DNA from 3 places in the Paenibacillus sophorae genome. Region 2 is predicted to be linked to each of the others. Evidence: predicted binding sites of a transcription regulator. Region 2 holds the regulator's gene; each other region holds the start of a gene.
The links. Region 2 encodes LexA, which represses DNA repair genes until DNA is damaged. Its sites were predicted from a motif close to CGAACATATGTTCG; they were not measured.

Region 1 (7,740 bases), 1.1 Mb from region 2:
AGCGCCTGCCGCAGCAGCGGACGGCTTCCATGCACTTCCGGCGCCGTCGGCCCGCCATAAAGAGCATCCCCATATAAGGGATGCCCCACATGGCTTAAATGGACACGGATCTGGTGCGTCCTGCCTGTCTCCAGCTCGATCTTCACCAGAGACGCACCCGTCCATACCTCGGTGCCGACAATCCTGGTTACAGCCTGCTGTCCGCCGGGAGATACCCTCCGGCGCGCGGCATGGTGGCGGTCGCGGCCGATCGGCAGATCGATCACGGTCAACGAACGCGGCACCTCGCCCCGGACAATGGCTGCGTACTGGCGGGAAATGGCTTTGGCGCGCATCGCCTCGTCCAGAACCGCTTGCGCAAATTCATTCTTCGCATACAGCACCGGCCCGGTCGTTTCCTTGTCCAGCCGGTGGATATGCCGTACGGCACAGTTCTCGCCGGAGGCCGCGTAATGGGCAGCGACCGCATGGTCCAGCGTTACGCCATTCCCGCTTCCGTCCGGATGAACCGCCATGCCGGCAGGCTTATGGACGACAAGGCAGAAGTCGTCCTCATGCAGCACCTCAAGCTCATGCCAGATCGGTTCAATCCCCGGTTCTCTGGGCGGAAAGAGCGCCAGTCGGAGCCGGTCCCCCCTCCACTGGATACCGCCCTCGCGGCGAAGCCGGGCAAGCAGCTTGTCCGGCATTCCAGCTGACTCCTTAAGCCAACGGTCAATGGCTTCACCAGTGTCCTCCGCAGCGGTCACCTTGCGGCCGGGCGTAGTCTCCAGCCATTCCCAGCGGCGCATCCAGCCGGGCTTCCTCACAGGTTCTCCCGGCCTCACAGCGACTTCAATGCGGCACGATGAGCCTCAATCGTATCGTCGATATCCTGCTCGCTGTGCACCGCTGAGATAAACATGCCCTCAAATTGCGAAGGAGGCAGGCTTATTCCCTGTTCCAGCATTTCGCCAAAGTAGGCGCGGAAACGGTTCACATCGCTGCTCTTCGCGGTATCGTAGTTGGTTACCGGCTCTGCCGTAAAGAACGGGCACACCATCGAGCCGACCCGGTTTATTGTCAGCGGGATTCCAGTTTCTTCTGCATTGGCCTTAAGCCCTGCTTCCAGCCGCGCGCCAAGGCTTTCCAGCCGGTCATATACTTCCGGCGTCAGCAGCTTCAGCGTCGTAAGACCCGCCGCCATCGCCAGCGGATTGCCGCTGAGCGTGCCCGCCTGGTAGATCGGGCCGGTAGGCGCGATTTGTTCCATAATCTCCCGGCGTCCGCCATAAGCGCCGACGGGAAGTCCGCCGCCAATCACCTTGCCGAAGCAGGTCAGGTCCGGCCGGATGCCGAACAGACCCTGCGCGCAGCCCCGGTTCACTCGGAAGCCGGTCATCACCTCGTCAAACACAAGCAAAGCACCATAATCCTCGGTCACCGTGCGTAAGCCTTCCAGAAATCCGGGAGCAGGCGGAACAACGCCCATATTCCCGGCAATCGGCTCGACAATGACAGCCGCGATATCGTTGCCGTAACGCTCGAAGGCCAGCTTAACCGACTCCAGGCTGTTGTACGGCACCGCAATCGTGTTCGAGGCTATGCCTTCCGGCACTCCCGGACTATCCGGCAGCCCAAGCGTCGCGACGCCGGAGCCGGCCTTGATCAGCAGGCTGTCGCCATGACCGTGATAGGAGCCTTCAAATTTCAGGATTTTATTCTTCCCCGTATATCCTCGGGCCAGACGAATCGCACTCATGGTCGCTTCCGTGCCGGAGTTGACCATTCGGACAATGTCCACGGACTCGACGCGCTCCACAACCGTCTTGGCCATTTCCGTCTCGAGCAGCGTGGGCGCACCAAAGCTCGTTCCTCTGACCGCCGTTTCCTGCAGCGCTTTGACCACTTCCGGATGGGCGTGACCCATAATGAGCGGTCCCCAGGAGCAGACATAATCGATAAAGCTGTTGCCGTCGATATCATAGATCCGGGAGCCTTCCCCGCGTTCCACATACACCGGGGTCAAGCCGACCGACCTGAACGCCCGAACCGGGCTGTTCACCCCGCCGGGAATGTAATGCTTCGCCTCTTCAAAGGCTGCCCGGGAAGCTTCCTCTCTCCGGGTGATATTTTCCTTACCCACTCCTAATTCCTCCTGTCTTGGAAACTGCCCTCTATTCTCCGCGCAGCCAGCGGACCGCGTCCTTCGAGTGGTACGTTATGATGGTATCGGCCCCTGCACGCTTCAGTCCTGTCAGAAGCTCCAGTACAATCGCTTTCTCGTTGATCCAGCCCTGCTGCGCAGCCGCCTTGACCATCGAGTATTCGCCGCTGACATTGTAGGCGACGAGCGGAAGATCAAACTGCTCGCGGATGACGCGGATAACGTCCATATAAGCGAGCGCGGGCTTCACCATCAGCATGTCGGCGCCTTCCAGCACGTCGCTCTCCGCTTCGCGGATCGCTTCGCGCACATTCGCCGGGTCCATCTGGTAGGTCTTCCGGTCGCCGAACTGCGGCGCCGAATCCGCCGCCTCCCGGAACGGTCCGTAGAAAGCGGAAGCGTATTTAACCGAATAGGACATGATCGGCACATGCTCGAACCCGGCTTCATCCAGCCCGGCGCGGATCGCCTGCACGAATCCGTCCATCATGTTCGACGGCGCGATGATGTCCGCTCCGGCCTTGGCCTGCGACACCGCCGTACGGGTGAGCAGCTCAAGCGAAGCGTCATTCATCACATCGCCGTGTACGATGCCGTCCACGGTATGGGTATGCACCATGCCGCAGTGGCCGTGGTCCGTGAACTCGCACAGGCAGGTATCGGCGACAACAAGCAGTTCGGGATACCACTCTTTAATCAGGCGCGTCGCCTCCTGCACGATTCCGTTCTCGTCAAAGCCTGAAGAGCCGACGGCGTCCTTCGTCTCGGGGATGCCGAACAGCAGAACCGCTGGGATGCCGAGGGAGACAATTTCATCCACCTCCTCCTTCAGCGTGTCAAGCGAGAAATGGTAGACGCCCGGCATAGAAGCGATCTCTCTTTTAATTCCGGTTCCATATGTAACAAATATCGGCTGTATTAAATCCAGCGGATTCAGCACCGTCTCGCGCACCATTCCGCGAATACCGGCGGAAGCGCGCAAGCGGCGATGCCGCACAATCGGAAAGGCCATTCAACTTCCTCCCAAAATGAAAAATATAAATCCAAAGCTGCGGGCACGGCTCTTATTGTAAGAACTGCCGGCCAAGTTTAAAATGAGCCGCTCCTGCACTTATTGTAAGCAAATTCCCTGCGGCCATCCGCTGCACGCGGAAGAAATGGCATCAAGGGGTGCGTACCGTCCTTACCGAGGCCCAGTACAGCAGGATTCACTCCCTTAAAACAGCAAGAAACCCCGGCAGGCCGCCTCCCTCGCAGGCAGCGCCTTGGCGCTCCCAAAAGGCAACAGCCGGCTAGGGTTGGGTTCGCCAAGGCGGCATCCTATCCGAAGGACCGCGCAAATGAGCCTGTCCATTCACCGTTTCATGCATATTATTGGCAATGTCTTTGTTAAGTATATCACACGAACAGCTGTGATTCTTATATTAATTCGATGAATGCGGCGTTATTTATCGATGACTTTCATTGAAGCTTCAGGATACCGGTATCCGGCTGCCACCCCTAGGGGTGCAGCTTCGTCGATCCGGCTCAGCTCTTCCTTGCTAAGTGTTACATCAAGCGCACCGGCGTTCTCTTCCAGGTAGGATCTCCGCTTGGTCCCGGGAATCGGCACGATGTCGTCTCCGCGGCTTAGCAGCCAGGACAGCGCCAGTTGAGAGGACGAACAGCCTTTTTCCTTGGCGATCTCATGGATACGTTCGACCAGATCAAGGTTCTTGCGGAAGTTGTCTCCTTGGAATCTCGGAGAGAATCTCCGGTAGTCGCTCTCTTCCAGGTCGTCGAAAGATTTGATCTGACCGGTCAAAAATCCTCTTCCGAGCGGACTGTACGCCACAAAGCCGATGCCGAGTTCCCGGCAGAGCGGAAGAATCTCATCCTCTACCTCCCGGCTCCACAGCGAATATTCCGTCTGCAGCGCGGCGATCGGATGAACGGCGTGCGCTTTGGCTATCGTCCGGGGCGACGCCTCGGACAAGCCGAGAAACCGAACCTTGCCGGCTTGGACAAGATCGGCCATCGCGCCGACCGTTTCTTCAATCGGAGTATTGGGATCAACCCGGTGCTGATAATAGAGATCGATATGATCGACACCAAGACGCTGCAGGCTGGCGTCACAAGCTTGCTTCACATACTCGGGCCGGCCGTTTATTCCGAGCGGCGTTCCGTCAGCCGCGCGGACATTGCCGAATTTCGTGGCCAGAATAACGTCGTCCCGTCGTCCCTTAATCGCCCGACCGACCAGTTCCTCATTTCTGCCGACTCCATACATATCCGCCGTATCAAGGAATGTAAGGCCCATCTCAATCGCCCGGTGAATCGTGCGGATGGATTCATCTTCGTCGAGGCTGCCGTAGAATTCGGACATGCCCATACATCCGAGACCGAGAGCGGAAACCTCAAGACCGGATTTGCCCAATTTGCGTTTCTTCATGCCAATCCCTCATCTCTATAATTAATGTCCAAGCGTTATCTAGCCCTTTAATTTTACCGCAGCCTGCGAGTAAAAACATCTTTACCACTTATGGGCGATTGCCACACCCGTCTCCGATTCGGGGTTGAGCCAATTGCCAAGCCCGTCTCCGATGCGGGGTTCAGTCGATCCGTTCCCGATGCGAAGTCCTGCCGGGTCACCGATCCGCTCCTGCCATTCAAAACGGAAAGGACAGCTGCTCAGCCAGCGGCTCCCCGGCGATTTCGGCCAATCCGGACCGCCCCGGTTCTTCCCCGGTCAGATAACCGCCCCGTGATCCAGTCTTTTCAGACACAGACCGCAACCTTGGAGCGTATTTACGGTGCAGCTCGTCCAGAAGCCGGGACATATTCTCGCGGTATCCCGCTTCAGCATAACCCCCGTCCGCATACAGTCTCCGGTACGGCTCCAGCGTATTCGGGAACTGTTCCCTGAGCGTGCGGAAATACCAGCCTTTCACATCCGGGGAAAGACGCAGCAGCGAAGTCATGACCGATGCCGCTCCCAGGTCCGCCGCCGCGGCGAACAGCGCTTCGAGCTCGCCCGGCTCATCGGTCAGAAACGGAAGAATCGGCGCAATAAATACGCCCATTCTGATTCCCCGTTCCGCGAGCTTTTGAACCGTATCCAGCCTCTTGGACGGCAGCGGCGATCCAGGTTCCAGCCTGCGCGCAAGCCCGTCATTCAGTGTATTGATGCTGATATTAACCGACAAGGAATACATCTTCTCAAGCAGATCCAAGTCTCGCAGGATCAGAGGGGACCGGGTGGTCACCGAGGTCCGGATACCGTACTTGGCCAGCACCAGCAGACATTTTCGGGTCAGCTTCGTTCTGCTCTCTATCGGCTGATAAGGATCGGTCGCGGTTCCGATCATGACCTCGCCCACTTCGTTTCTCATCGCTTCAAGATCGTACTTGAATTTGCGGGCCAGACCTGAAAGTTGCGCCTCCAGCGCTTCCGCCGCGTTCGTCTTGAGCATGATATGATTCTGGAACTCGTCATCCGCCTTTTTATCGATGAATCCCTGAAACCCTCTGGCAAAACAGAAGCTGCAGCCATGTGCGCACCCCCGGTACGGATTGACCGACCAGCCGAAAGGCATCCGTTCCTCTTTCACACGCGTCATTCCCGTCTTCGATGTTACCGGTTCGTATGTCTTCGGCATTCTCAACCCTCCACATAAGAACATTTGTTCCTATATAATAACACATCCGAAGGATTTAATACAAGGAAGTCAAGACAAACAAGCACAGGCCGGTATCAACGTCAAACAGCCCGGCGCTCGCTATGGGCCGGACTGTTCTAAACAGGGATTGTTCATTTTCTTGATTTTACATGACCGGATTGGACGCTATTGCCACTCCCGGCATCCCCTTTTACCGGTTCTTTGTTTGTTCATTCCAGCGGCACAGCTCATGCACCAGCGAGTCGATTGTGGCCTCCTCCGCCAGCAATCCGGGAATCAGCCCGGCTTCCACTGCCGTCTGCTGCGTGAGCGGACCGATGCAGGCCATCTTGACCTTCTCCAGCAGAGGCAGCGGGTCCGTTAGTCCCATCCTTTTCAGGATATCGAGGAAATTGCGCACGGTGGAGGAACTGGTAAAGGTAACGGCATGTATCCGTCCTTCCTCCAGCAGCTTCATGAGCTCCTCGTCATCCTCGCCGGTAACGATCGTCTCGTACGTATCGATCTCCGTGACCGCAAGCCCAAGCTCAGTCAGCTTCTGCGGAAGCCAGTCCCTTGCCAGATCGCCGCGCGGCAGCAGCGCCTTCTGTCCCGTCAGCAGCCGGTCGCCGTAAGCTTCGATCAATCCTTCCGCCTGGAACCTTGCCGGCAGTACTTCCGCCACAAGGCCGCGCTGGGCGAGCGCTTCGGCAGTCGCGGAACCGACGGCGGCGATACGGGCGCGGGACAAACCGCGAATATCCGCTTTTAGCTCCGCCAGATGGCGGAAGAAGAACTCCACTCCGTTTACGCTCGTGAAAAACACCCAGTCATATTCCGGAAGCTTCGCCAGCGCCGAGGCAATCTCCTCTCTTTTCTCCGCACTCTCCGGCATTACCGTCTCGATAACCGGGAATTCGTAAGGCTCACCGCCCAGTTCCTCAATCCGGTCCACGAGTTCACTGGCCTGGCTGCGCGCCCGGGTAACAACGATCCGCTTGCCGAACAGCGGCAGCTCCTCGGCCCATTTCAGCTCCTCCCGCTGCTTCACGACATCCCCGACGACGATAACAGCCGGCGACCCGAAATTCGCCGCCTTCACTTTCTCTTCAATATCGGCGAGCGTGCCAATCAGCGTCTCCTGCTCCGCGCGCGTCCCCCAACGCACCAGCGCCACTGGCGTCTCCGGCGAACGGCCGTGCTTGATCAGATTTCCGCTGATATAGCCGATTTTGGCGACTCCCATCAAAAAGACAAGCGTGCCCGTAGCATTCGTCACTTTATCCCAATGAATCGAGCGATCCAGCTTGTCCGGACTTTCGTGTCCGGTAATAATCGACAGGGAAGAAGCGTAATCGCGGTGGGTAACCGGGATGCCCGCATATGCCGGCACGCTGATCGCTGACGTGATGCCCGGTACGATCTCGTAGGAAATGCCGTTTCTGCGCAGCAGCTCCGCTTCCTCGCCCACCCGGCCAAAGATAGTCGGATCGCCACCTTTTAATCTCACCACCGTCTTGCCCTGAAGCGCCAGATCGACGAGCAGCTGATTAATTTCCTCCTGCTTCATTGTGTGCCGGTCCGGAAGCTTGCCCACATAAATTTTCTCTCCGCCGGATGGCATCCATTTCAGCAGCCTGGGACTTGCCAGCCGGTCGTAGACCAGCACATCCGCTTTTTTGATACACTCCATGCCTTTAATCGTGATGAGCTTGGCATCCCCGGGACCCGCGCCCACCAAATACACTTTGCCTGCCATTCTCTCTCCTCAACCCCTTACCTGTGCCAAAATCATCTCCGCTCCCTTGGCGATCAACCGTCTCGCCGCCTCTTCGCCCACCTGAACCGGATCGGTGCCAGTGCAGCTCTCTTTTAATATCACGGCTCCGTCCGGCGTTCCGACCATACCGGTAAGCGTGATGCTTCGGCTGCCCGCCGCCTTCTCCGCGCTATCCT
Region 2 (7,740 bases):
AAAAAGGCCGGGACAAGTATCTCTCATTCAAGGGGAGTTATCCCGGTTTTTCAATAAATAATATACAGAAGCGCGAAAGGGAGAGGGTATAGTGAGCTTTTCTAAAGAAGATATTTTGCGCATTGCCAAGGAAGAGAATGTCCGGTTCATTCGTCTCCAGTTTACCGATCTGCTCGGTACGGTTAAGAATGTGGAAATTCCCGTCAGCCAACTGGAGAAGGCTCTGGAGAACAAAATGATGTTTGATGGCTCTTCCATCGAAGGCTATGTCCGCATCGAAGAATCCGATATGTATTTATATCCCGATCTCGACACTTGGGTAATCTTTCCATGGGTGGCCGAAGACCGCGTTGCGCGTCTTATTTGTGATGTCTATATGCCAGACGGAACTCCGTTTGCCGGTGATCCGCGCGGTATTTTGAAACGCTGTCTTAAAGAAGCGAAAGAAATGGGCTTTACTTCCATGAACGTTGGACCGGAACCTGAATTTTTCCTGTTCCAGACCGATGAGAAGGGTAATCCGACAATGGAACTTAACGATCAAGGCGGCTATTTCGACCTTGCTCCGATGGACCTCGGAGAGAACTGCCGTCGCGAAATCGTATTAACACTGGAAGAGATGGGCTTCGAAATCGAAGCTTCACACCATGAGGTCGCGTATGGCCAGCATGAAATCGACTTTAAGTATGCTGATGCGATCAAGGCAGCCGACCAGATCCAGACGTTCAAGCTGGTAGTGAAGACGGTAGCCCGCCAGCATGGGCTGCATGCCACATTTATGCCTAAGCCTATGTTCGGTATGAACGGCTCGGGTATGCACTGCCACCAATCGCTGTTTAAAGGCAGCGAGAACACCTTCTACGAAGAAAAAGATGAGCTTGGTCTCAGCGATACTGCGCGCAGCTATATGGCAGGCCTGCTGAAGCATGCGCGTGCGCTTGCCGCAATCACGAACCCTACGGTGAACTCGTACAAGCGCCTGGTTCCAGGATATGAAGCCCCTTGCTATGTTGCCTGGTCGGCTAGCAACCGCAGCCCGATGATCCGTATTCCGGCTTCCAGAGGACTCAGCACGCGCATTGAAGTCCGGAACCCGGACCCGGCAGCCAATCCTTACCTCGCGTTGGCGGTTATGCTGAAAGCAGGTCTGGATGGCATCAAGCGGCAGCTTGACCTTCCTGCTCCTATTGACCGCAACATCTACATTATGTCTGAAGAAGAGCGGATCGAGGAAGGCATCCCGAGTCTGCCAGCGGATCTTAAGGAAGCGTTAGGTGAACTGATCCGCAATCCCGTAATCACTGACGCTCTTGGGGAGCATGCTCTGGCCCATTTCTATGAACTGAAGGAAATCGAGTGGGATATCTATCGCACACAGGTTCATGACTGGGAAAGAAACCAATACATCACGCTGTACTAACACACGAAGCCCTTAGCGCTGTAAGCGCCGGGGGCTTTTTCGATTTTATGGAAATGTTGATTTCCTGTTCGTTGCAGAAAATGTTGATCCCTATGATTCCATTAGTTCTCAAATAACCTCAACTTCTCAAATAACCTCAACAGTTCGTAGTAACAGATGGCCTCAAGAGCATTTCCTTCCGCACACCAGAAAATCTCCCTTGCCTGTTTCTTTATGGCTTTGCCCCCTCTACATAGCAAATGCTGCCTTCTTTATCACCCCTGGCTTTCAGATGAAACAATTACTATTTCCGTTTAAATTAGAAGAATTAAGATCCAAAAGCTGCATTACATTTATTTTTGAATTACCGAGCATAATAACGAAGGTATGATATTAAAGAAAAGGGAGGATTCTTAATGGGAATTTTAAGTGGTAACTCAAAGGATGAACCCATGCATTATGGTGAGATTTATAGTGTATGGCAGAGTTCTATGGTAGCGAAGGGTACAGTATCTTTTTATCGGGCATATTTAAATCACGCCGGAGATAAAGACTTAAAGAAAATACTGGGCGATCTTATCGATCAGGCAGAGCTGGAAATTAGCGAATGTGATAAATTGCTTTTGGATAACGGAATTGCTACCGGCCCGGTTATGCCTGAAAGATCTCACACTAAACTCGAGGATATTCCTGTCGGTGCAAGATTTACAGATCCTGAAATTGCCGCAAAAATTGCTGCAGATAATGCAGCCGGATTAGTCGCTTGCAGTCAAATAATGGGACAAAGCATCAGAGAAGATATTGGCGCTTTATTCGCCAAATACCATCTCACCAAAGCGGCCCTGGGTGCTCGAATTTTAAAAATGAACAAGGAAAAGGGTTGGCTTATTCCTCCCCCTCTGCAAGTGAAGCGGCCTGAGCTGGTTAAAGCTTAAAAATGAATATTCCCGTTCCAGAATCCCATCTTTTTATTGAAGTACACTAGTTTCATTGCCTGTTGATTTGATGACGACTGCCTCTAACGTTACGGGTAGAAAGCCCTCGATCTGTCCATTCAAAAGTAAATTTATCTACCCTGAAAAAGGAGATGTTTTTTATGCCATTAGGCTCACATGAAGCCCACGAATTAAATGAACTTCTGCTTAGCTGTACGAACTCAATTCAGAATATGGCGTTGTTTCTGAGTCAGGCGAAAGACCCTGAACTCAAAGATATGATCGCCCGTCATTACGCGGTCCATGTGCAGGATTACAATATGAAGGTGGAATTTGCGAACCAGTCATTCTCGCAGGATACACTGAATGTTCCTGCCCTTCAGATGAGCACCGGAATCTCCATGTCTACAAGCCAGTACCCGCCGCTCGAGCCCAAAGTTCAGCTTCAACAGTTGGATGACCGCGCAATTGCAACTTCATATTTGCTAACCTTAAAGCGCGCCGGACGCGAGTATGCCTATTCCGCATTTGAATGCTCCACGCCTCAGCTGCGCACTTTTCTGGAGGATGCCTTCCGGATGTGTTCTCATCAGGCATTTGAAGTATGGCAGTACATGGCCCGTAAGGGAGAGTATCCCGTAATTATGGCTTCCAACGAAGCGATAAATGCCATGCAGCAGATTTATCAATCCGTTCCGGAGCAACAGCCGGGCAAATTGTATAATTAATACCAAGAGGATGTCCATTTTTCATCCATAATAGAACCGCCGTATCAGCAGTTCTATTAAAAATTATTGCCGGATGGTAACCCTCGTATGAAGCGGGACGATCCGGGCCAGCTCGAGAACGGCGGCATTATGCATCCGGATGCATCCGTGCGAAACCTGATGACCGATAGACGCGGGATTATTGGTTCCATGAATGCCGTAATGGGGCTTGGAAAGTCCCATCCAGAATGCACCGAATGGTCCGCCTGGATTTGCCTGCTTATTAACGATAGTATATTCGCCCTCGGGTGTCTGGGTCAGCATTTTTCCGATCCCTACGGGGAAGCCCCGAACGACTTTATCGTTATCCAGAAGATACAGCATGCGCTGGGATAAATCGACAATGATCCGATAATTAGGCATATGATCAGCACTCCTTTACGGTATAAAATATGCAGGGAGTGCATATGCCGTTCGAATTTCGCTGAATATCGAAGTGATGCGCAATAAGCTATGCAGTAATATACGTAAAAAGGGCGGACCCGGTAAGCGGGGCCGCCTTTCAAATGTGCACAGCTATTAATGGATGTCTCGGAACAATCCAATTACCTTACCCAAAATACTCACTCGGTTAAGCCGGAGCGGCTCATAGGCCGGATTTTCAGGCTGCAGGCGAATATGATCGCGCTCCTTATAGAAGGTCTTGACGGTGGCTTCATCGTCTTCCGTCATAGCGACCACGATATCACCGTTATCGGCGGTCTGCTGCTGGCGGACTATGACGTAATCTCCGTTCATGATGCCGGCTTCGATCATGCTGTCGCCCATAACGGAAAGCATGAAGACCTTGTTATCTCCAACGTAATGGGTGGGAAGGGGGAAATAATCTTCAATATTCTCTGTAGCTGTGATAGGTACACCCGCAGTCACCTTGCCAACAACCGGCACTCGGGCAACGGTCTGTACGAACTGATGGACATTTTCGGAGTCTTCCTGACCCAGCAGTTCAATAGCACGCGGTTTCGTGGGATCACGGCGGATAAGCCCTTTCTTCTCCAGTCGGTCAAGATGCCCGTGTACGGTAGAACTGGATGCCAGGCCGACCGCTTCTCCAATTTCCCGGACGGAAGGCGGATACCCCTTGCTGCGAACTTCGTTACGTATAAATTCCAGGATCGCCAGCTGGCGACTCGAAATCTTTGACATTGGAATACACCCCATCTAGTAATGTTTGGGAAAATTATAACATAGAACTGCCGTTCGCACAAACATAAGTTCTAAAATAAAAGGGAACAATCGTTCGAAAAACCTCTTGATCGAAACACATGTTCGTGCTATATTAATTTTACAAGTAAGAACAAGTGTTTGGAGGTTGATGATAGATGTTGAAATATAGTACATACCACAGCATTTATAATGAGACACCGGGGGCAGCCTCGGCGTGCCGGAGTTCTGTTTCTGACCATATGAACCCATCTGTAATTAACACTAAAGCGCTCATCAAGAAAGCCCGTATCGTATTGAAACAGCAAGCAGTTTTTAAGCTGATGATTGTGCTCCTTCTAATTATTTCAGGATTTACCGTGGTAAGCCAGGTGTTTGCCAGTTCGGCATCTTCGCTGCAGCAGGAGAAGCGGATTGTAGTGGAGCCCGGCGATACACTTTGGAGTATAGCTCTTAAGAATAAATCTTCCGATATGAAAACTATCGTATATGTTGATGCTATTAAACGACATAATAATTTGAACGGTTCCGATATTCAGGCTGGAGATATATTGTCAATTCCCATATACAAATGAGCATTTGAATAAATCCTTTAGTGCTTTGAAGCAAATATAGCAAAGTGCTGAAATAACAGTATAGAAGGATGTCAGGTCTATTGCAGTACAAATGAGCTTTCAGGGGAGTCGCCTTGACAAGCTCTTTTTCTCATGGCAAAGTTAGAATGAATTTAGAGCTGTTCTACCGGTTCCGTTAACTTACAGCTAACGCCGATATGAACAATAATCATGCACTAATTAGGAGGAAAGATCATGAACATAGATGAACTGGTTAATCGCATTAATGAGCTGGCGCGCAAGCAAAAGAGCGTCGGACTTAATGAAGAGGAATTGGCTGAACGCGCCAAGCTTCGGGAGATATACCTTGGCAATGTACGCCGCAATTTCCGCGCTCAATTGGAGTCGATTGAAATTGTGGATGACAAAGGAAATGAACGAGACGGCAACAGAAACCTTCATTAATCAAGCCGAAGCCGTCTTTTCATAGATATTTCAGGAAGACTAGGGGGAAATGAAATGGCCCGTTCTTGGGAAAGAATGGTTCAACGCAACACGCAGCAGATCAACAAGAGAAGAAAAAAAGAGGGTAAGGATTCCATCAATTCTTCATCCAAGGCCGGCCAAACCGACGTCTACAAGGGACGCAATATTGTTTTCCCTGTACTGCTTGCGGCACTGGGGGCTCTTTATTGGATCATCGGCCAGTTCGATACATCTTCTGCGAATCAAAACAGCCTGGTAATGAATTGGGTTGGCGTCGTGCTTTATTTTGCACTGGCGGCAATGATCTTTTTCCGTCGTCCTTATTTGAAAGTTGAACGCGCACGGGTATCCACTTTCAAATTTAACCGCCAAAGGTTCCTGGAAGCAACGGACATTGAGAAAATTATCATATCCCGCCGCTCCATTAGCATTAAGCCCAAAGCTAAACGGGGGCATTGGATTTTCTCCCGGTTGATTAACCGCTACGACACGGCTGTTATGGGCGAGCGGATGGAACGTTTTGGTCAGATAAACCATATTCCGGTGGAGCGCGAATAGATTGAACAGCAATTGCAAGTTTATTATAGAGAGGGAGTAAAGGAATGCCGATAGCCGCCGTACTGTTTGATTTGGATGATACTCTTCTATGGGATGAGCGAAGCATTGAGGAAGCTTTTGAATACGCCTGCAAAGCGGCGGGCGAAGCCGTGGACCCGAAGGAATTGGAAGCTGCGGTCAGACGGGAGGCGAGAATTCTCTATGAGTCTTACGAGACCTTTCCTTTTACGCAGATGATCGGAATTAACCCGTTTGAAGCGCTGTGGGCGAATTTTACAGCCGGAGAGCAAGAGCAGTTCCGGAAGCTGGAGGAGCTTGCTCCAAATTACCGGAAGGAATCCTGGCGCCGCGGACTTGCGGCTGTGGGAATAGACGATGAGAGCCTGGCGGAGACACTTGCTGCGCGCTTTGCCTCGGAACGCCGCAGCCGTCCTTACATGTATGAAGAGACGCTGGAAGTTCTGGCTGCGCTTCGCGGGCAGGTAAAGCTGCTGCTGCTGACCAACGGCTGTCCGGCCCTACAGCAGGAGAAGCTGGATGGCGTACCTGAGCTGATTCCTTTCTTTGATCATATTGTCATTTCCGGGACATTTGGGAAGGGCAAGCCGGACGTGGCGATTTTTGAGCATGCGCTGAAGCGCCTGGATATTGCACCAGAGCAGGGAATTATGGTCGGAGACAAGCTTACGACTGACATTCGCGGCGGTTTGGCTGCAGGACTTACTACGGTATGGATCAATCGCACCGGCAAACCATCCGACCCGGAAATTACCCCTCATTATGAAATCAAGCATTTGTCGGAGCTGCTTCCTTTGGTTCAAAGTCTCTAACCTTATATCATTCTTTTCGTGACCGGTATCCTGCATGACAGGGTATCGGTCTTTTATATGGAATATTAAACCGAATGTGTGACAAATATCTCATTTCTATAGAAAACGGCGTATCATTGGCTACCAAAGACGGTCATTCCATGTATAATAAGAGAGGCAGACTTAACGTAAGAATAACGTAAGATGTAATCAACAAACCGTACGACTCAGAGGCTATCCGGGAGGGCTGCATATGCTGAGACCATTCGCAAAATGGGTTCTATTGTTCCTGTTAATTGCCGGAGCACTCACAGGCTGTTCTTCTGGGAAAAACAATCATTCCGGTATGAATATGTCAAAGATGTCAATGGAGCCGATCAAGGTCGAGCTCTCGTGGAGTCCGCCAGCGGCGACGGTTAATCAAGAAATCACCTTTGAAGCCAGAGTGACTCAGGGTGGCGAGCCAGTGGACGATGCCAAGGAAGTACGGTTTGAAATTGTAAATACTGCTGATGCGGCAAAAAAACTTGAGCTAACAGGGAAGCCGGTCGGCGAAGGGAATTATACGGCTGAAGGGATGCTGGCAGAGGCGGGAAGCTATAGTGTGACCTCGCATGTAACTGCGCGAACGCAGCACTCGATGCCGACAAAATCATTGACCGTAGAGCCGTAGTCAATGCCGGGTAACCGGCTGGAAATAAGACAAGATTGCAGGAGTGAGACGGGAGACTTTCCGAATTCCCCTTATTCTGCTAAACTTACTCTAAAGTTTTACTGGAGGGATTGGAAAGTGGCTAAACCTACACTTGCAGAGGCGCTGGAGCAGCGCATTCTGATTTTTGACGGTGCCATGGGCACTATGATACAGCAGGTTCCTCTGACCGGGGAGGATTTTGGCGGGGATGAGCTTGAGGGCTGCAACGAGATGCTCGTGCTGACCAGACCCGAAGTTATTCGAAATATTCATGAAGCTTACCTGGAAGCCGGAGCCGATCTGATTGAAACGAACACGTTCGGGGCGACCTCGGTCGTGCTTGCGGATTATGATATTCCTCAAAGAGCGCGCGA
Region 3 (7,740 bases), 820 kb from region 2:
TCTCCAATCCGTTGCCGGGACCCGGCTTCTATCTAACGCTTTTCCGTTCCCGGGTCCCGATGTTATCATACTCCCGCAGTCTTACGCTATGAAACCGTAACGCCGCTTATCTGTGCGTCGCTTTCCAAGCTTTGTCCCAGGCGTCTTTGTAGGCTTTGGCAAAATCAACAGAAGTGGAATACTGGCCTGCCAGCAGCTCCTGCACCATTCTGCCGGCATCGTCACCGGAGAAGCCCGAGGGGGAATCCGTGAAAGCGATATTGACGCCGCTGCTCAGGGCCTGATTGGCTTGGTCTTTAAGCGGTCCCCAGTCCGCAGTCACATCGGTAAACGCCGGAGGCGATTTCAGGAACTCGCTGTAGGTCTTCAGATTTTCCGGCTGCAGTAAGAATTCAAGGAATTTCTTCGCTTCTTCCGGATGCTTGGATTCGGCGGTAATGGCATATCTCGAATCGTCGGCGGAAAGTACGACCGGCTTCGTTCCGTCCTGGATGGACGGGTACGGGCTGAACCCGATGTCATTCTGGAAGTCGGGGCTAATTTTGAGCAGATCCGCAACCACCCACATTCCTTGGCTGATCATCGCGGCTTTGCCTGTAGCGAACGCTTCCTTCTGATTGTCGTACGTCGCGGTCAAAGCGTCTTTGTTAATCAGGCCCGCGTCTTGCAGCTCCAGCAGCCGTTTGGCGAAAGTATCGATCGGGCCGTTCTCCTGATCAAACTTCAATTTGTCGGATTCATTGTTGATGAACGCTTCGCGGGAGCTTTTTACGCCCAAATCCTGCTTGATGATGCCGTGAGCAAGGAATTCAATCAGATGTCCAAGCGTCCATGACTCTCTTCCGGCGATAAATATCGGAGTCACATCGGGCTTCTTGTCCTTGACCGTTTGCAGATTCGCTTTAAAGTCGTTCCAGGTCAACGCTTCTTTCAGACCCAGCTCCTGGAATATTTTTTTGTTATAAAAAATACCGGCCATCGTCACGTTTGTCGCAACTTGATACTGTTTGCCGCTCTTTACGTCCGTCGACAGCTCTTTAATCGCCGGCAGTACTCTCGGCCAGAACGGCTCGCTTGAAAGATCCAGGTATTTGCCCTGATCGATATAATCCTGCTCCACAACCGTGGTGATGTCGGGAATATCGCCGGAAGCGAATTTTACTTTAATCACATTGCTTGCGTCCTTCTGATATTCCTGCTCCACTTCGATTCCCGGATTTTCTAAGTTAAATTTCTGGATCAGGTTGTTCATCAAATCGACCGTCTCCACTTTTCCGGTAAAAAACTTCAGCTTCACCGTTTCTTTGGGACCCGTTTCCTGGGCCGTGCCGGCACTGCTGCTTGGGTTCGGTGAATCCGCGCTTTTTCCACCGCATCCTGCCAGTAAGCCGAGCATCATCACGCCGCTGAGCAGCAAACCAAGTTTCTTTCTTCTCATATTGAATCCTCCCTTTTGTTGTCTGGCCCCTGATTGTGTTCCTTGTTACAGTCTCATCATAAGGGGGAATGCGCGGCAGCAAAACACCGCTTTTTTACACAAGGGTGCGATTTTTGCAGATCCCCGAAAAACGAATTGAAGCGCATACAATAAACCGATACACTGATGTTGGGGGGAGTGAGATATGTACAAATGGAAACGCTACCGCTACTGGAGTATTAAAAAAAAGCTGCTCTTTTTCTCCGTATTGTTCATTCTGGGTTCGGTCTTTCTTGCTTCCATTCTGTCCTATTCCAAATACACGATGGACTTTAAACAACAATCCTCCGAGCAGGTGCAGCAAATCATCGCCCAGGTCTCCTATAATATCGATACCTACCTCGACGATCTGTTCCGCCTTACCCTGTCGCCCTATATGAACGATGGCGTGATGCAGACGCTGGAGGAAGATGTGCATGATTCCCATCTAGCCCAACTGAAAAAGCGCCGTTTCATTGATAATTATCTCGAAGAGATGATGATTTATCCACGAAAAGATATCAATCGGGTCTTTATTTTGACGGATGAAATGTATACGGTCGGGCGCATGCCCATCAGCGTGGACTACGACAGCCGGTTTCAGGAATTCGATTGGTACAAACAGGCGATGAATACGCAGGATTCCATCTTTGTGCCCACGCATACGCAGCAGATGGTGAAAAATGGCGGTCCCAAGGTTTTTTCCATCGTGAAGCAGCTTCGGAGCACGCGCGATACGGAGAAAATACTCGGGGCCATCAAGGTGGACGCCAACTATAACGGCATTGCGGTCATTTGCAGCAAAGTGGACATGGGCTCAGGCGGGGGCTTGTTTATTCTGGACAATAACCGCAACGTGATTTACCGGAGTACGGATCGGTTGAACGCCGTATCCTTGTTCAATCAAGTCAAAGCAAGCGGCAAACCGACCATGACGATCAACCAGGGCGGCACCTCCTACCTGCTCAATTCAACGCAGCTCCCGCGCTCCAACTGGACGATTGTGGCCGTCAGTTCCATCAAGGAATTGAATCAAAAAGCCACGGAAACGAGAAATTTCGGCTTCTTCATCGCATTGGCCTGCTCGCTGCTCGCTTTTATCCTGATGTATTTCTTTGTCCGCCGTTTTTTGGCTCCTCTGCTGCATATCGTGAAATTAATGAGAGAGGTGGAGCAGGGCAATTTGCAGGTCTCGTTTCCCGCGCACCGGAATGATGAAATCGGATATCTTGGCACCTCCTTTAACGGTCTGGTGTCCAGAGTACGTGAAATGCTGGGGGAAAATACGCAGCTCGTGAAGCAGGTATACGAAACGGAGCTGCTTCAGAAAGAAGCCCAGGTACAGGCGCTGTACAATCAGATCCGGCCCCACTTTCTGTTCAACACGCTGAATATGATATCGATGCAGATGCAGACAGGCAAGCAGGACAAGGCCATCGACCATCTCCATAAATTAAGCAGCATGCTCCGCAGCATGACCCAAATGGATAAAGACATCCCGCTGCAAAAGGAACTGGATCTCCTGAAAGCTTATTTAAGCATCCAAAGCAGCCGCTACGAAGGCAGACTGGAGTATGAACTGAGGGTCGATCCCGCTTTGTACGACATGCCCATTCCCGCCCTGCTGTTTCAGCCAATCGTCGAGAATGCGGTGATTCACGGCTGCGAAGCCAAACGCGAACAGACCAGCATCCTTATTTCCGGCGAAAAGACCGCGCGCGGCGAGGTTCTGTTCACGATCCGGGACAGCGGGCAAGGCATGAGCCCGGAAACGCTGCTGGAGCTTCGCGGCAAGCTGGAGCAGGCCCCTTCGGACAATCAGTCTGCCGGAGATCCGGACTCAGACGGCGCCCGGACAGGAACCGGCATCGGCCTGCTTAACGTGAATAAACGGATTAAATTAAAATACGGTTTCGGTTATGGAATTAAGGTGGACAGCGTGCAGGGACAGGGAACCGCCGTATCTGTTCTTTTGCCGGATACCGGATTTGGGAAGGAGCGATGAGAATGTATAAAGTGCTGCTTGTGGATGATGAACCGCTCGTACGCGAATATTTGAGATTGCATATCGCCTCCAATCATCCGGATTGGGAGGTTGCGGGGGAAGCCATGGACGGACAGGAAGCCTGGGATATGCTTCAGGATGTGCGGGTCCATCTGGTCATTACCGATATTAAAATGCCTGTCGTTGACGGACTGGAGCTGTGCAGACGGCTGTCCCAATCAGAGAATCCGCCCATTATCCTGATTCTGTCCGGCTTTGATGAATTCTCGCTGGCCCGGGATGCTCTCCGCTTCGGGGTACAGAATTATTTGCTGAAGCCCGTAGTCCATGATGAATTGGCCGAAGCCCTGGCGAAGGTTACCGCTCAGCTGGACCGCAAATTTCATGAAGAGCTTGCCGCTTTGGCTATGGGAAAGGTCTCCAAGGAGAGCCAGACGCAGGTCGTCAGACAATTCCTGAAGTCCCTGGTGAGCGACGACAGCGTGGAGATCAAGGCCCTGTATCCCCTGGTCTTCCGCCTGAAAGTGCAGCTGATTGAAACCGAAGGTCTGATTATGGTGCTGGATCTGGATGAAGACCGGCTAGCCCAAAAAGGGATACCCTATGGCGACATTTCCGTCTTTCGCTTTATTCTCAATCAGATGACGGGCGAGCTGTCCGAAGCAAGCGGCTCGGGATTTGTCTTCCTGGACGAAGATCAGCACACCTGCGTGCTGGTAACGGGTGAAGACAAGAACGATATTGAGCATAAATGCCGTTCGCTCTATGGGAAGGTCTCTTCCGCGATGCTTGCCAATACCGGAATTACCGTCTCCGGCGCCCTCGGAACCTTTGAATCCGAGCTGTTTCATCTGCAATACTCCCATGCCAAAGCGACCGAGACCCTTAATCATCGCTTGTTCATGGAAGAACCTTCCCTGTTCAATGGGTGGAATGAGGACGTTCAGCTTCAGCGTCTTGCCATTCTCGAGCAAACGTTAAGCTCGTTGCAATTTGCCATCCCGGATCGGAATGAGGCAGCTTTTTTAATGGCGGTGAAGCGTTTTTTTGAAAGTCTGCCGCATATTAGCTCCGTTCATGTCATGAAGTTCGGGCTCTATCTGCTAAGGCAGCTTGCGAACGGGCCTTTGGAACGCCAGGGCGGATTTCTGGAAAGCGCCTATCACCATCTCCAGCAGATGCATCGGAATCCGTCCGAGCTATCCATCCAAGCCGTGCTCGGGCTGTTTCAGGAAATATTTCATCGCCTGACCAAAGGCGGCAAAGAGGAGCCTGTACACGAAAATGAACAGGACATCGTCAGCCGGGTCAGAACTTATATCTACTCCCATTATGCGGAGCCTTTAAGCCTTGCCCTGCTCGCCGAAAAGATGGGGATCTCTCCGGGCTATTTAAGCAGTATCTTTCACAAAACGATGCAGGAATCATATATCAAATTTCTGACCCGGGTCCGGATGGAGCAGGCCGCAAAGCTGCTGAAGGCAAACCCTCCCGTGAAAGTATACGATGTCTCGGAGAAGGTCGGTTACGTGAGCGTAAAGCACTTTTCGCATGTATTTAAACAATTTCATCATATGCCTCCGGGCGAATATCAGGAGAAGCATTTGAGCGCTGCGGAATGGCCTGCCCTTTAATCCAGACTGCCGCGGATATCGCCCACCGTAACCCGCCGCTGCGGAGCTAGGTACTCATCCATCCAAAAAATCCCTCTTGCATAACGAACGGATGTTCGGTGTATAATATAAAATACGAATATGCGTTCTCCTCATGGTGGTGTGATTATGGATATGAATTCAAGAATTGAAACAGAAGAAGATTTTCAAGTCATTAAAGAGTACACGTTACTGCCGATTTTGCTGGATATGCTGGCAAGAGATATGAACGAGCTGAAGAAATACAGGGATAAAATTATTTATAATCATGTCCTTATGTACCTGAAAGAAATGGAACAGGCGATTTATCCCGAGCTGCAGAATACCAAGAGAAAAATGAGAACACAAGGTATCCGAATTTTGAACACAGAAATGAATTCACAGGGTATTCGTGTCGAGTATAAAGTTCGCGGATATATCCACCATTTCACGATGCTGCGGAGTTTGGTTAAGGCAGAACTAATGACCATGCTGGTGAATATGCGGAGGCGGTTAGGTTGAGTGAGAAACATGAACGGATTATATTTCTGGCAGATTGTCAAAGCTTCTATGCAAGCGTTGAAAAAGCCGATCACCCGGAATGTAAGGATAAGCCCGTTGCTGTAGCAGGCTCTGTTGAGCGCAGATCAGGAATCATTTTAGCGGCCTGCCCCATTGCAAAAGGATATGGAGTCACTACGGCAGAGCGTCTCGGAGAGGCTTTACATAAATGTCCCGATCTCGTTGTCATTCGTCCCCGGATGCAGCATTATATTGATGTGTCCCTGATGATTACGAAGATTTATGAGGAGTTTACGGATCTTGTTGAAATATTTAGTATTGATGAGCAGTTTTTGGATATTACGGCAAGTCTGCCCATCTTCGGAGATCCTATAACGATTGCCAAAACCATTCAGCAAAAGGTTCTGAGTCAAACAGGAGTGCGGGTGAGGATCGGTATAAGCTCCAATAAAATCCTTGCTAAAATCGCAACGGATATTTGGGCGAAGAAGAATGAAAGTGGCATCTTTACTTTGCCCCAAGCCGAAATCGAAACCCTTCTGTGGCCGCAGCCGGTTCATAAAATGTTCGGCGTCGGTTCGCGTATGACCGCACATTTTACTCGTCTTGGAATAAATACAATCGGAGATATTGCCAGAACGCCTCTACCCCGTCTAAAAGATAAATTTCGTGCCCGCTTTGGCAAGCAATCGGATATTCATGCAGAGGTGATGTGGCGGACGGCGAACGGTCTGGATGATAGTCCAGTTAAACCTGGAACATTTGTTACTCCGCCAAAATCAGTCGGCCATATGATGACTTTACCCAGAGATTATACCGAGTCATGGGAAGTCGATACAGTTTTACTGGAGCTCACAGAGGAGGTATGCCGTGACTGCCGCCGTAAAGGATATATGGGCTCTGTTGTAAGCGTCAGTTGCATGTGCAGCCCCTATGAATCACCGACCGGATTTTCGCGTCAAATGAAGATGCAGGACCCTACAAACCATACCAACACCGTAATTAAGACAGTAAGAATGTTGTTTTATAAATATTGGGATCAAATGCCTGTGCGCCGTGTCGGTGTGACCTTAAGCCAGCTCGTAGACGATCAGAATTATCAGCTCACTCTCTTTGAGGATCAGGTAAAGCTCAGAGCCCTGGATAAAGCTACGGACAGCATAAAAAATCGATACGGCAGCGACGCGATTATAAGAGCCTCATCACTTACCGATGCAGGGCAAGCAAAGGACAGGTCGCTAAAAATCGGCGGGCATTACAAATAACGGATTCATATTTTGGCGCTTGATCTTTTGGCCCGATGCAGGCACAATCAAATATATAACATTCAAGGGGAGGATTAAGAAGGTTTGAACAATGCCGAATCGGGGACAACCTATGAAATTATAGATTTATGCCTGCTGGCCGGAAAAATCATGCTCCAAAACGGCGCGGAGACTTACCGCGTGGAGGATACGATGACGCGTATGGCCGCTGCTCTCGGATTTCCAGGGGCGCACAGCTACGTAACGCCGACCGTCATCATGTTTACGACCAGCCGGACGGAACAGCCCAAGCTGTTCCGCATCGAGGAGCGTACGACCGATCTGCAAAAAGTTGCGGAGGTCAACGACATTTCGCGCTGCCTCAGCCAGCGGCAGATCACATCGGCGCAGGCGCGCGAGCGGCTGGCCTTGGTGGATGATGCGGCGCATGCCTATTCGGTCTGGCTCCAGATTATGGCGGCGGCCCTGGCGGGCGGCTGCTTCACCATCATATTCAAGGGAAGCTTCTGGGACGCTCTGCCCGCACTGTTCGTGTCGGGGCTCGGCTACGCCTCCGTGGTTTATTTGCAAAGGCTGGTCCAGATTAAATTTTTTGCCGAACTCACAGCATCTGCTCTGATTGGGCTGCTGTCCTTCCTGTTCGTTCAAGCCGGCATCGGCTCGGAAACGGATAAGATTATCATCGGCTCCGTCATGCCACTCGTTCCGGGACTGCTGATTACGAACGCCGTCAGAGACTTGATGGCCGGGCATCTTATATCGGGACTGTCCAAGGGAGCCGAGGCATTCCTAACCGCTTTTGCCATCGGAACCGGGATCGGACTTGTGCTGTCCTTCGTTTCATAGCCCTACTTAAGAGGA

Region 1: a site for LexA is predicted at 5,802-5,815, ahead of KP014_RS25005 (SPL family radical SAM protein). Genes of this name have one in related genera too.
Region 3: a site for LexA is predicted at 5,180-5,193, ahead of KP014_RS15210 (YhjD family protein). Genes of this name have one in related genera too.

Annotation. Positions count from the first base shown of each region.
Region 1 is NZ_CP076607.1:5,152,288-5,160,027, forward strand. It holds gene KP014_RS24985 (RluA family pseudouridine synthase) at 1-791, opposite strand, end outside; gene hemL (glutamate-1-semialdehyde 2,1-aminomutase) at 824-2,125, opposite strand; gene hemB (porphobilinogen synthase) at 2,157-3,158, opposite strand; gene KP014_RS25000 (aldo/keto reductase) at 3,591-4,577, opposite strand; gene KP014_RS25005 (SPL family radical SAM protein) at 4,795-5,784, opposite strand; gene cobA (uroporphyrinogen-III C-methyltransferase) at 5,996-7,543, opposite strand; gene hemC (hydroxymethylbilane synthase) at 7,553-7,740, opposite strand, start outside.
Region 2 is NZ_CP076607.1:4,054,646-4,062,385, reverse strand. It holds gene KP014_RS19150 (MerR family transcriptional regulator) at 1-61, shown strand, start outside; gene glnA (type I glutamate--ammonia ligase) at 92-1,420, shown strand; gene KP014_RS19140 (DUF3231 family protein) at 1,816-2,334, shown strand; gene KP014_RS19135 (spore coat protein) at 2,496-3,062, shown strand; gene KP014_RS19130 (L,D-transpeptidase) at 3,126-3,464, opposite strand; gene lexA (transcriptional repressor LexA) at 3,621-4,247, opposite strand; gene yneA (cell division suppressor protein YneA) at 4,424-4,840, shown strand; gene KP014_RS19115 (DUF896 domain-containing protein) at 5,075-5,284, shown strand; gene KP014_RS19110 (hypothetical protein) at 5,339-5,863, shown strand; gene KP014_RS19105 (HAD family hydrolase) at 5,908-6,693, shown strand; gene KP014_RS19100 (FixH family protein) at 6,926-7,345, shown strand; gene metH (methionine synthase) at 7,463-7,740, shown strand, end outside.
Region 3 is NZ_CP076607.1:3,234,277-3,242,016, reverse strand. It holds gene KP014_RS15225 (ABC transporter substrate-binding protein) at 107-1,438, opposite strand; gene KP014_RS15220 (sensor histidine kinase) at 1,623-3,461, shown strand; gene KP014_RS15215 (response regulator) at 3,464-5,095, shown strand; gene KP014_RS15210 (YhjD family protein) at 5,216-5,614, shown strand; gene KP014_RS15205 (DNA polymerase IV) at 5,611-6,879, shown strand; gene KP014_RS15200 (threonine/serine exporter family protein) at 6,964-7,725, shown strand.